Pokkaliibacter sp. MBI-7: one gene and its partner. The protein of the gene in region 1 binds, or shares a complex with, the protein of each later gene. Links are inferred from orthologs where the notes say so. Each region holds a gene or a part of one and is shown on either strand. Other genes may lie near its edges.

Region 1 (6,382 bases):
ACCTGACGCTGAACAACGAAGCCTTCGGGCAGATCACAAACCTTCTCACCTAATTCGTGCAGCAGGTTAATGTCTACAGTGGTATCGCACTTGGCTGTCCACTTGTGGCCCAGGTAAGGTTTCCAGTCCACGAACAGTGCCGTGTTGGGTTCCAGTACCAAAGATTTGACAACGTGCTGACCGTTATCCAGTGCATCACGATATTCATCTTCAATCTGCTTGGACTCTTCGGCAGAGACCACAGACTCGTTGATCAGACGCTGAGCGTAGATTTCACGCGTAGTTGGATGCTTACGAATTTTTTCATACATCAACGGCTGGGTCGCGCTTGGTTCATCCGCTTCGTTGTGACCACGACGACGGTAGCAAACCAGATCGATAACCACGTCACGATGGAATTCGTTACGGTAGTCAATTGCAACCTGGGTAACGAAAGCCACAGCTTCCGGATCATCACCGTTAACGTGGAAGATTGGCGCATGGACCATCTTGGCAACGTCGGTGCAATACTCGGTAGAGCGTGAGTCTTCGCGGTTACTGGTAGTAAAACCTACCTGGTTATTGATGATGATATGTACGGTACCGCCGGTCTTGTAGGCACGAGTCTGAGACATCTGGAATGTCTCCATAACCACGCCCTGACCAGCGAATGCGGCATCACCATGAATGTTGATAGGCAGAACCTGCTCACCATCCACGTCACCACGACGATCCTGGCGAGCACGCACAGAACCTTCAACCACCGGAGAAACAATCTCAAGGTGAGAAGGGTTGAACGCCATGGCCAGGTGAACTTCGCCACCGGTAGTCATTACGTTTGAAGAGAAGCCCTGGTGGTATTTCACATCACCGGAACCCTCCACAGAACGCTTGCCATCAAACTCATGGAACAGATCGGAGGGGTTCTTACCCAGGATGTTAACCAGGCAGTTGAGGCGGCCACGGTGAGCCATGCCGATCACAACTTCTTTGACACCCAGTTTACCGGCGCGCTGAATCAGCTCGTCCATCATAGGAATCAGAGCTTCGCCACCTTCCAGACCGAAACGCTTGGCACCGGCATAGCGCGAGCCAAGATATTTTTCCAGGCCTTCAGCTGCACTCAGACGCTCAAGAATATGCTTACGGAAAGCAGCGTCATAGACAGGATGGCAACGCACCGACTCCAGACGCTGTTGCAGCCAGAGTTTTTCCTGAGTATCAACAATGTGCATGTACTCAGCACCTACAGTCGTACAGTAGGTCTGCTTGAGGTCTGCAATGATGTCTTTTAGTGGCGCTTCGGCCTTGCCGAAGAACAAGGAGCCAATCTGGAAAGTGGTATCCAGATCCGCTTCTGAGAGTTCGTGATAGCGCAGATCAAGATCAGGCACAGGCTCACGTTGTTTCAGGCCCAACGGGTCAAGAACAGCAGCCTGATGACCACGTACACGATAAGCTTCGATCAGCTTAAGTACGCGAACCTGCTTGCGCTCGTGCTCTGTGCTGACCGAGCTGGTCGCCACAGGAATGCTGCGCTTTTTATTCTTAGAAAGCAGTAGGAAGTGATCACGGATAGCGGAATGAGGAATATCTTGAATTACTTGTTCAGTGGCTCTTGGAAGACGGTCAAACTCTTGACGCCACTGATCGGGTACTGAATTTGGATCACGAAGGTAGTCTTCGTACATTTGCTCAACGTAGGCAACATTTCCCCCTGAGAGGTGAGATGTACGCCACATGAGCTCCATTATGCTTTCATGCATTCTTGATCACCCTGTCTGCGGGGATTCAACTGCTAGCCCGGTCAGTGTGCGATAACCGAGTTAGCAATAATGGGCTTTCCCCGTTCCCCTTGCTTTTGGTGGTTAGCAGTCGTTCTAGATTTTATTGAAAAGCGTCTAACTGGCGGTCTGTCAAATGTGAGTCTTTTCTCTAGCCGAACCCTATCTGCCGTCATGCGACAATTAATAGTGTTTAACTATCAATCAGAACCCCATAATCACATTGCATTATTAGACGACGCAACATTCTACAGGAAGTGACACCCGACAATACAGCACTTTCATAAGCAAATCGGCCGGATTAAGCCGGCCGATTTGTTGTTTCTTTTATCAGGTCGCTTGCTGCAACAGCATTGTTCTGATTTTGCCAATGGCCTTGGTTGGATTCAGGCCTTTAGGGCAAACGTTGACACAGTTCATGATACCGTGGCAACGGAACACACTGAACGGATCGTCCAGTTCAGCCAGACGCTGACGAGTCGCTGTATCACGGCTGTCGGCCAGGAATCGGTATGCCTGCAACAGACCAGACGGACCGATGAACTTATCTGGATTCCACCAGAAGGAAGGACAAGCCGTTGAGCAGCATGCACAAAGAATACACTCGTACAGGCCATCCAGCTTTTCACGCTCCTCAGGAGACTGCAGACGTTCAATCGCTGGTGCTGGTGTATCGTTGATCAGGAAGGGCTTGATCTTCTCGTATTGACGATAGAACTGAGTCATATCGACAACAAGGTCCCGAATCACTGGCAGACCAGGCAGCGGACGCAGTACCAGCCGGTTGTTCTCAACACACTCAGACAGCGGCTTGATACAGGCCAGACCGTTCTTGCCGTTGATGTTCATGCCATCAGAGCCACATACGCCCTCACGGCAGGAACGACGGAATACCAGTGACGAGTCCTGCTCTTTCAACAAATGCAGAACATCCAGCACCATCAGATCACGGCCGCCAGTATCAACCTGCATTTCCTGCATGTAGGGAGCGTTATCTGTCTCAGGGTTGTAACGATATACGCTGACTTGAAGCATAGTCATGGATGAGACCTCAATATGTTCTTGCCTTGGGCGGGAAGGCTTCTACAGTCTTAGGCGCAAAGTTAACTTCACGTTTTCCGACACGCTTATCAACCGGGAAGAACAGTGAGTGCTTCAGCCAGTTTTCATCATCACGGTCAGGGAAGTCATAACGAGCGTGAGCACCACGACTCTCTTTACGCGCTTCAGCTGCATAAGCGGTAGCCACCGCAACCTCGAACAGGTTATCCAGCTCCAGAGCTTCGATACGCGCAGTGTTGAACGCGTTACTCTTATCTTCCAGATAGACGTTCTCAACACGAGGACGCAGCTCTTCAAGCAACTGCAGACCTTTCTTCATGTTCTCACCGTCGCGGAACACGCCGAAATAGAGCTGCATGATTTTCTGCAGTTCAGCACGAACGGCCGGTGCACTGTCACCGCTCTTCGAATTGTTCAGACGGTTCAGACGAGCCATAGCGCGCTCGATATCAGCATCGCTTGGTTCGGCAGTTTCATAGCCGTCAGCCACGAGCTTTTCAATATGCAGACCAGCGGCACGACCAAAGACAACCAGATCGAGCAGAGAGTTGCCACCCAGACGGTTCGCACCGTGAACGGACACACAGGCAACTTCGCCACAGGCGAACAATCCATCCACAAAATGATCGTTACCGTTGGCATCAATAGTAATTGCCTGACCACCCACGTTAGTAGGCACACCACCCATCATGTAGTGACAGGTAGGTACAACAGGAACGGGCTCTTTAACGGGGTCAGCGTGAGCAAAGGTCTTGGACAGCTCACAGATACCGGGCAGACGACTGTGCAAAACCTCTTCGCCCAGGTGATCCAGCTTCAGGTATACGTGATCTGCATTCGGGCCACAGCCACGACCTTCCAGAATTTCCATGACCATTGAACGTGCAACTACGTCACGAGAAGCAAGGTCTTTGGCGTTTGGTGCATAGCGCTCCATGAAACGCTCGCCGTCCTTATTCACCAGATAACCACCCTCACCACGGCAACCTTCGGTTACCAGCACGCCCGCGCCAGCGATACCAGTGGGATGGAACTGCCACATTTCCATGTCCTGCATTGGCAGGCCAAGGCGCAGCGCCATGCCAACACCGTCACCAGTGTTGATGTGAGCATTGGTAGTGGACTGATAAATACGACCCGCACCGCCAGTAGCCAGAACAGATGCCTTGGCCCTGATGAACACCACTTCACCGGTTTCGATGCAGATGGCAATGACACCTACAACGGCATCAGCTGAGTTGCGCACCAGATCTACGGCATACCACTCATTGAAGAAGGTAGTACCGCCCTTGAGGTTGGCCTGATACAGAGTGTGAAGCAAAGCGTGACCAGTACGGTCAGCAGCCGCACAGGTACGAGCAGCCTGACCACCACGACCATAGTCCTTGGACTGACCACCAAACGGACGCTGATAGATACGCCCAGCTTCAGTACGAGAAAATGGCAGACCCATGTGATCAAGTTCAAACACAGCCTGAGGACCTACTGAGCACATGTACTCAATGGCGTCCTGGTCACCGATATAATCCGACCCCTTTACGGTATCGTACATGTGCCAGCGCCAGTCATCGTTAGGATCTGAACTGGCGATAGCGCAGGTAATACCACCCTGTGCAGATACGGTGTGAGAGCGTGTAGGAAATACTTTAGTGATACAGGCAGTTTTCAGACCGGATTGGGTCAGCTGCAGTGCAGCGCGCATACCTGCACCACCGCCACCGATTACAACTGCATCAAAGCTGATAGTTCGCAGATTAGACATTGTTTATAGACCCCAGATTACCTGAATACCCCAGACCACATAGACAAACATCAGGGTGCCGCAGACTGCCTGAAACACAAAACGCAGGCCAGTTTGCTTGATATAGTCAGTAGACACCTGCCACAAACCGATCCACGAATGCGCACCGATAGACAGAAGGGTCAGCAGACTGAAAACTCGCACCCAGGTATGACCGAAGAAACCGCTCCATTGAGCATAGGTCAGGTCAGGAGTAGTAATCAGATAACCAACAATCAACAGGGTATATGCAGCCAGCACCACCGCAGTAATGCGCTGCATCATCCAGTCGTACAGGCCACTACGGCCAAAACTCGTAACTGCTGTTACCATACCCAGATCCCCATCAGCAGAGAGAACACAACACCAGCAGCCAGGGTTACTTTGGCGGCAAGGTGGCCGGATTCAAGTTCTTCGCAATAACCGAAGTCCTGCAGCAGGTGTTTGATGCCCGCACACAGATGATAGAAGAGTGCCGTCAGGAGACCCCAGGCAATCAACTTCGCGAAGAAGCTGTGCTGCATGGTGGCGGAGATCGAGTTAAAGCTCTCTTCAGACGTCAGCGATTGGTCCAAGGCATACATCATGAATACCAGGCCGACAAACAGGGCTACGCCTGTTATGCGGTGCAGTATCGAAGATATAGCCGGAAGGGGTTGCTTGATAGTCGTCAGATCTAGGTTGACTGGTCGTTTTTTATTCACGGCTCTCTACACCTTATGACTACCCCAAAGGGTAGGATTATTAAGGGAAGCGCAATGCACTTTCAGGGAAATTCCTATTTGCACTTCCACGCCTTGATCACTAATTCACCGACCTGATGAAAAGCACCAATGTTGCAAGCGCAAACAAAAACTTTCGGGGCGACAGTATAGTCATTACCCCTAACCTTGACAACGAACCATGAGGCATCGCGCCTAGGCAAAAGGTAAAAAGACTGTTCCCATAGCATCGAACTATTACCGCTATTATTTTTTATTCCGCACTGCGACTAAATCATGATTGAGAATCGGTTAAGGAATAGCTATTACTAGTTATCGTTTTGTCATTGAGCTCTGTTTTGTGCTTTTGTCTGCTATCCCGAGGAATTGACAAAGCGGTTTTAGCAAATATAGTGAGGACCGTCCTCAACTCAGGGCCGTCCAGACAAAGCCATACCGGCCCGGCAGAACATCGCCAGCCTGCCGGTGACAGATTCCATTTAACACTCACAGGAGCCACCGATGGCTGACAAAAAAGCATATCTGAAGGTTGACGGCATAGACGAGACTATTGAACTTCCCGTCTACTCAGGCACCATGGGACCCGATGTGGTCGACATTCGTGGCCTGACCGCCAAAGGGCTGTTTACCTACGACCCTGGCTTCATGTCAACTGCGTCTTGTGACTCGCAGATCACTTTTATCGATGGTGACAAAGGTATCCTGCTGCACCGTGGCTACCCTATCGAACAGCTTGCAGAAAAGTCTGACTACCTGGAAGTCTGCTACCTGCTGATGTACGGGGAACTACCCTCAGCAGAAGAGAAAGAGCATTTTGTTCGCACCGTTAAAAAGCACACCATGGTGCACGAACAGCTAAGCTTCTTCTATCGTGGCTTCCGTCGCGATGCACACCCTATGGCCATCATGTGTGGTGTAGTCGGCGCTCTGTCAGCTTTCTATCACGATTCGCTGGACATCAACGACTCTCAGCACCGTGAAATTGCGGCGTTCCGCCTGATCTCCAAGATGCCGACACTGGCAGCCATGTGCTACAAGTACTCCACTGGCCAGCC
Region 2 (6,376 bases), on another replicon or contig:
CGCGAGCGGGACGGGCTGGTCTTTATGCTGTGGGGCAGTTATGCACAGAAGAAAGGGCGTGTGATTGATCGCAGTCGCCACTGTGTGCTGGAGTCCGTGCACCCTTCACCCTTGTCAGCGCACCGAGGATTTATCGGTAACGGACACTTCTCGGCTGCCAACCAGTGGCTGCAGCAGCATGGCCAGTCGCCTGTGGACTGGCAGTTGCCAGCGCAGTATCAGCTACCAGAATAGTCTCAGTGTCCAGCAAAATAGTTTCAGTGTCAGATACAGCAAGCCCATCTTATCGATGGGCTTGCTGTATTGTGCCGTCAGTTTTTGTGGGTATTCAGAGTTTTGGCCGATTACGTTCAAACACTTCGGGGTCGATGATATAGGGCAGAGGCTGGATGTCCAGCACCGCGCTTTCATCCCCGTCCAGCCAGCAGGGTTCGCTTTCTGCTTCCTGCTTGTACAGTACTGCCAGTAGCGCATAGCGCCCGTCGCTGAGCTGGGCGACTCGTACCACCTGTCCCAGGTCTTCCTTGCTCTGGCAATGAATGGTTTGGCCAGTGTAAGGGCGTGAGGATGTGCTTACTCCGGCGCGGAACAAATGGCGTTTCAGCTTGCCCAGATACTGCATACGCGCCACGATTTCCTGTCCGGTATAGCAGCCTTTCTTGAAGCTGACACCGCCGATGGCTTGCAGATTCATCATCTGTGGAATGTGCTGCTCACGTGTGGCCAGCGTCAGATCAGGCAGCGCCGCTGCAATTTCCAGCGCCTCCCAGTGTTCGCTGCTGGCCAGATTGGCGTGCTCCGTCAGCGGTACCCAGAGCTTCTTCGCGGTTTCAGGCTGCAGCCAGAGTTCAAAGCGTGGCTGTTCTCCGGCAACACGAATGATCCAGCCGCCGTCAATGGTCAGTACGTCATCGACATTTTCAGGAGCCGCGTCGAACAGGGCGTACAGAATATTGTCAGACCCTTTGCCAGCCAGGCCCATGCGGATGATGTCATCACTGCGATCCTGAAGCTGCGCTTTGAAGAAGACAATGTATTTACTCAATACCGCTCTGGTAGGTTCTACCAGCTCCCGGCGCATACCGAACAGATAGCCGCTATCGGACTTCACCAGACGAAACAGGCTGAGCAGTGAGCCTTTGGGGCTACAAAGCCCGCCAGGGCTGGACTTGCTGGCGTTCAGCGCTGCGACGTTGCAGGTCAGCTGGCCTTGCAGAAATTTTTCTGCGGCTTCACCGTCGCAGCCAAGAATGCCCAGATAGGACAGATCCATCAGCCATGGGCGATCAGCCGGTGGTGTAGCGAAGTTGGTTTGGAAACCGTCGTGGTTCCAGGCGGCACCTTGTTGTTCGAGAAAGGCTTGCCAGAAGCTGTTCATAGTTAGCCGTCGCTTGGGTACTGGGGGCGATAAATACAGGATTCTTTAGGTTTGTTCACTGCCGCTATGCCGTTGAGCATGGCACCTGCACTACATCAGGCTGCCTTCGATCGCTTTAGCGAGGCAGGGCGTGAACACACCTCATGAATGTCAGAATGGCCGCTACTATAGCAGATTTGTATACCGGGCCTGGAGCGTGTTCAGCATCTACTGCGTGTTGATCTCTTGGTACCGAGAAGCGCTTCGGCGTGCTTGTTTATAACAAATAAACGCCATGCTGAAGCCGGGATACGGGCTGCTATTGGATTAGTTACCTTCGACATTCTGCTCGTTGCTGAAAATGGGGATGGAACGATCAGGATCAAGAGGGCGGCTAAAGTACCGGTCGCCAGCACGGCGGCACTTGCCTATAATCGGCGACTCTTTCGGGGGCAGTCGTCAGTGGCTGCGGCCCCTGCTGCAGAGGTGCTGTAAGTTATGTCTCAAGCCTATTCTGATCTGGATATCCGCCGTCTGCGCTGGCAGAGCCGTCGTGGCATGCTGGAGCTGGATGTTCTGCTGACCCCCTTTGTCGAAGAAGCTTTTGCTGATCTGGCCAAAGAAGATCAGGACCGTTATGTACGGCTTCTGGAGCAGGAGGACACTGATCTATTCGCCTGGTTCATGCAGCATGACACGCCGGCTGATCCTGATCTGCAACGTATTGTACGGATCATCCTTGAGCGGGTTCAGCCAGCATAGTTTGCCTCTGGTGGCCTCCCGTCAGCGTGTGGTCTTCCTGATCATCACGCTGGTCATGGCCGTCTATGGCATCTGGCAGTCGGGCCTTGAAGTCTGGCAGCAGGCTCTGCTCAGTCTGGCCGTGTTTGCCATGGCTGGCTGGGAATGGCGCTTTGCCGCCCGGCTGCCAGTGGCGATGCGCTGGCGCGAACAATTCTGGTGGCTGGGACAGGGGCAGGGGCGCTGGCAGGTGATTACACCTGTGCGGGTATGGATGATGCCCTGGGTGATCGTGCTGGATTATCGTGATGAGCTTTTGCGCCAACGATCACTGCTGCTGTTCCGTGACAGCCTGCAGGGCGACGACTGGCGCCGCCTGCAGGTGAGATTACGCTATCAGAAGCTATGAAGGGCGTTTGCCTGCCTGAGCCTGATGTCGCAGACCTGACACTGGCCAGGGATAGTTTATGGGAGCCAGAATGGTGTCCTTGGCTTCAGCCGCCTGCTGAGGATAGTCGAGAGTGTAATGCAGCCCGCGACTTTCCTTGCGCTGCATCGCTGAGCGGATGATCAGGTCGGCTACCAGCGCCAGATTGCGCAATTCAATCAGATCGCGAGATACCTTGTAGTTGCTGTAGAACTCGGCGATTTCCTGCTTCAGCAAGTCAATACGGTGCTTGGCGCGCTGCAATCGTTTGTTGGTACGCACGATGCCAACGTAGTCCCACATAAATCGTCTTAACTCGTCCCAATTGTGGGAAATGATCACGTCCTCATCCGAGTCTGTTACCTGGCTTTCATCCCACGCCGGGGCATACGGCGCCTCGGCGGTGTGTGGATGCCTGGCGAGAATATCCGTAGCACAGGCCCGTGCATAAACAATGCATTCCAGCAGTGAGTTGCTGGCCAGGCGGTTGGCGCCGTGCAGTCCGGTAAAGGCGGTTTCACCAATAGCATAGAGGCGACCAATGTCGGTCTGGCCACTAGTGTCTGTCATCACCCCGCCACAGGTGTAATGGGCAGCAGGAACTACCGGAATCGGCTCTCGCGTAATGTCGATGCCGTACTCCAGACAGCGTTCATAGACCGTAGGGAAGTGCTCGCGCACGAACTCAGCCGGTTTGTGTGAAATGTCCAGATAAACGTGGTCGAGACCCAGACGCTTCATTTCATGGTCAATGGCACGGGCAACGATATCCCGCGGTGCCAGCTCACCACGCTCGTCGAAGCGGAACATGAAACGCTCACCGTTGGGCAGGGTAAGGTGGCCCCCTTCGCCACGTACCGCTTCGGTAATCAGGAAGGACTTGGCCTGCGGATGATAGAGACAGGTCGGGTGGAACTGGTTGAACTCCAGATTGGCCACGCGGCAACCGGCACGCCAGGCCATGGCGATGCCGTCGCCAGACGCACCATCGGGATTGCTGGTATACAGATAGACCTTGCTGGCGCCGCCGGTAGCGAGAATGACAAAGCGGGCGCGAAAGACTTCTACATGGCCGGTATCGAGATTGAGTACGTAGGCACCGGCACAGCCATTCCCTGCTTTTCCCAGCTTCTGATGAGTAATGACATCAACCGCCAGTCGATGATGCAGCAGTTCAATACCGGGGTGAGCCAGAGCCTGATTGATCAGTGTCTGTTCTATGGCTCTGCCGGTGGCGTCGGCCGCATGAATGATGCGGCGATGACTGTGTCCCCCTTCCTTGGTCAGGTGAAAGGGCAGGTTATCGGCTTCCGCCTGATGGTCGGGAGTAAAAGGCACCCCCAGCTGGATCAGCCATTCGATGGCTGAACGGCCGTTCTCGACGGTAAAGCGAACGGCTTCCGGGCGAGGCAGCCAGGCACCGGCGTCCATGGTGTCGCTGATATGGCTGTCGACGGAGTCGCCTTTGTCGAGTACCGCGGCGACACCGCCCTGGGCCCAGAACGTTGAGCCACTGTGAAGTTCTGCTTTGCTCAGCACGGCTACCTTGAGGGTGTCAGCCAGATGCAGTGCCGCAGTTAATCCGGCAGCTCCGCTACCGATTACCAGCACGTCAAAGTCGTAATGTGCAGCCATGGCGTTAACGATTTCCTGTTGTTATTGCTCTTTGCCCTGCGTCAGTACCCGTTCATTGCAAGTCGGGTGACGTCAGTCTGGTGGCCTGGGGAATACCGCAAAGAGTGATCAAGGCATTGAACTCAATATGATTCTCAGCGTCTCAAGCTGCCTGACCGGAGCAGGCTACAGCTACCGTGCGCGGAACCCTGCAGCAGTAATGGTCATCAATAGTGGGCTTGCCGTGCCTGGGGAGCGGATGATGACAATGCCATGACGATTCTGGGGCAGGCCGGTGAATATAAGATATGCACCTGTCTTTGACTATTGTCCGTTGTGGTTAGCTGTGCTGGCGCACTGTACCCAAGCAGGCTGCGTTTCAGCTGGCCTTCACCCTGTCGGCGCAGCGGGAGTCGTAACAGATCGTGTTGAGAGCGGCCTGGCTGTTGGGTATCGGCTCAGGTTCAGGTAATAATTGGCGCCTCCAGAAGAAAGGGGATTACGGTGACGCTGGAAAACGAAGATTCAGATCTGGTGTTGGTCACACAGGCACAGAAAGGCAACAAGCGCGCCTACGATCTGTTGGTGGTCAAGTATCAGCATCGCATCCTGTTGCTGGTGCAGCGTTTTCTGAAAGATCCGGTGGAATCCATGGATGTGGCTCAGGAGGCTTTCATCAAGGCTTATCGCTCGCTGCATAATTTTCGTGGAGAGAGTGCTTTCTACACCTGGCTCTATCGGATTGCAGTCAATACTGCGAAAAACTACCTTGCCGCGCGTGGCCGCCGTCCACCAGATGTTGATGTCATGGCAGAAGATGCGGTGTACGTGGAAGGGGGGGAGGCACTGCGTGACCGGGGGTCGCCGGAGCACGAGCTCAATCGCGACCGACTGCGGGAAACGATCAACGCCGCTCTCAATCGCTTGCCGGAGGATCTGCGCGTGGCGCTGATGCTGCGGGAATACGATGGTCTGAGCTATGAAGACATCGCGACCATCATGCAGTGTCCGGTAGGCACGGTGCGCTCCCGTATCTTCAGAGCGCGAGAGGCTATTGAGCAGGAAATTGCTCCCTTGCTGTGAGAGTTCCCCGAGGGCGGCCCTGGTTGAAGTTTACGTAACAATTGGCCGGATAAGCGGGCGCCTGGATACAAAGTGCAAATCAAGCGGGGAAAGGCGGACAAAAGCGCCATGGCCTTAACAGAATGTATCTGGCCGGAACTTAATCAACGCATGACCCTCTAAACGCTCAGAGATACCCGCAGTGGTATCAGGACTTCCCTTCGGAACGTCGCCTTGTGCGGCAGATCTGGAAGAGAGGCCCGAGAGCATAAAACGGGTTGAGGTAAAACTATGAACGAGCAGAGCCGGGAACACTTGTCTGCTCTCCTTGATGGAGAGGCGGATGAGCTGAATCTGAGGCGACTGCTGCTGCAGGCAGATGATGCGTCCAAGCTTCGGCAAAGCTGGCAACGCTATCATTTGATCAGTGATATGTTGCATGAACGGCCGTCAGGCAGTGGCATGCAGCTGGCTGATCGGGTGAGAGCGCAGCTGGACGATGAAGATGCAGTGCAGCAGCCTGAGCGGGTCAGTCAGTGGTGGAAGCCATTCAGTCATCTGGCGGTGGCCGCTTCCGTGGCAGCCGTAGTGTTTGTCGGTGTTGGGCAGTTTATGCCCCGCTCGGCCAGCCTGCCGGTCGCTACGGAGTCAGTGTCGTCACAGGTGGCCAGCGTAGCCAGCACCCCCGCACTGGATCCGTCAGCAGGTAGTGAACCTGTATTGCCGGTGAGTTACAGCAGCCAGTCGCTGGCGCAGCCCCAGCCGGGATTGCAGCCCAGCCACTACATCCGTCTGGATACCGGGCTGGATGACTACCTGCAGCGTCATAACCAGCGTATCAGCGACACCATGACTCCCTGGCAACTGGGGTGGGCGCCAGACGGCTACCAGCTCAAGTCACAGGATCTTAGTGGTGATCAGCAGGTCATGACCTATGCCAATGACACTCATTCGTTCAGCGTGTTTATCGAGCCTCTCGGCTTGAAACCGCGTATCGAAGGGGCCATTGAGCGTCAGGGAAAAGTGGTTCTGGCGCGACAACTGCTGAGTAACAGTGGTGACTGTTATGTCACCGTGGCCGGTGATATTCCGCAGCAGGTCGCTCTCGCCATCATTCAGAATCTGAAACATGCCAGCAAGCAATAATCAATCAATGCAGCCACTGCTTGAAGAGC

The links.
Region 2: the proteins of sdhA (region 1) and QCD60_RS05180 are in contact, whole or in part, in a crystal structure (PDB 6C12), measured with the Escherichia coli proteins. The link is inferred for Pokkaliibacter sp. MBI-7 from one-to-one orthologs.

The regions. Positions count from the first base shown.
Region 1 is NZ_JARVTG010000002.1:1,254,924-1,261,305, forward strand. Bases 2,202-5,126 are described here. They hold sdhA (succinate dehydrogenase flavoprotein subunit), read right to left. Parts: upstream 4,588-5,126; coding sequence 2,815-4,587; downstream 2,202-2,814. Other genes in these bases: QCD60_RS25400 (succinate dehydrogenase iron-sulfur subunit), read right to left, coding at 2,202-2,798; sdhD (succinate dehydrogenase, hydrophobic membrane anchor protein), read right to left, coding at 4,591-4,938; sdhC (succinate dehydrogenase, cytochrome b556 subunit), read right to left, coding at 4,932-5,126. Outside these bases: QCD60_RS25395 (2-oxoglutarate dehydrogenase E1 component), read right to left, coding at 1-1,745; more of QCD60_RS25400, read right to left, coding at 2,094-2,201; more of sdhC, read right to left, coding at 5,127-5,309; gltA (citrate synthase), read left to right, coding at 5,829-6,382. UniProt on the Escherichia coli protein: Two distinct, membrane-bound, FAD-containing enzymes are responsible for the catalysis of fumarate and succinate interconversion; the fumarate reductase is used in anaerobic growth, and the succinate dehydrogenase is used in aerobic growth.
Region 2 is NZ_JARVTG010000001.1:1,159,530-1,165,905, reverse strand. The notes cover bases 569-3,487. They hold QCD60_RS05180 (succinate dehydrogenase assembly factor 2), read left to right. Parts: upstream 569-1,855; coding sequence 1,856-2,119; downstream 2,120-3,487. Other genes in these bases: nadB (L-aspartate oxidase), read right to left, coding at 2,502-3,487; QCD60_RS05175 (protein YgfX), read left to right, coding at 2,097-2,507; QCD60_RS05185 (hypothetical protein), read right to left, coding at 569-1,378. In the rest of the region: ung (uracil-DNA glycosylase), read left to right, coding at 1-234; more of QCD60_RS05185, read right to left, coding at 329-568; more of nadB, read right to left, coding at 3,488-4,160; RNA polymerase sigma factor RpoE, read left to right, coding at 4,650-5,222; QCD60_RS05160 (MucB/RseB C-terminal domain-containing protein), read left to right, coding at 5,493-6,347; QCD60_RS05155 (SoxR reducing system RseC family protein), read left to right, coding at 6,331-6,376. UniProt on the Escherichia coli protein: An FAD assembly protein, which accelerates covalent attachment of the cofactor into other proteins.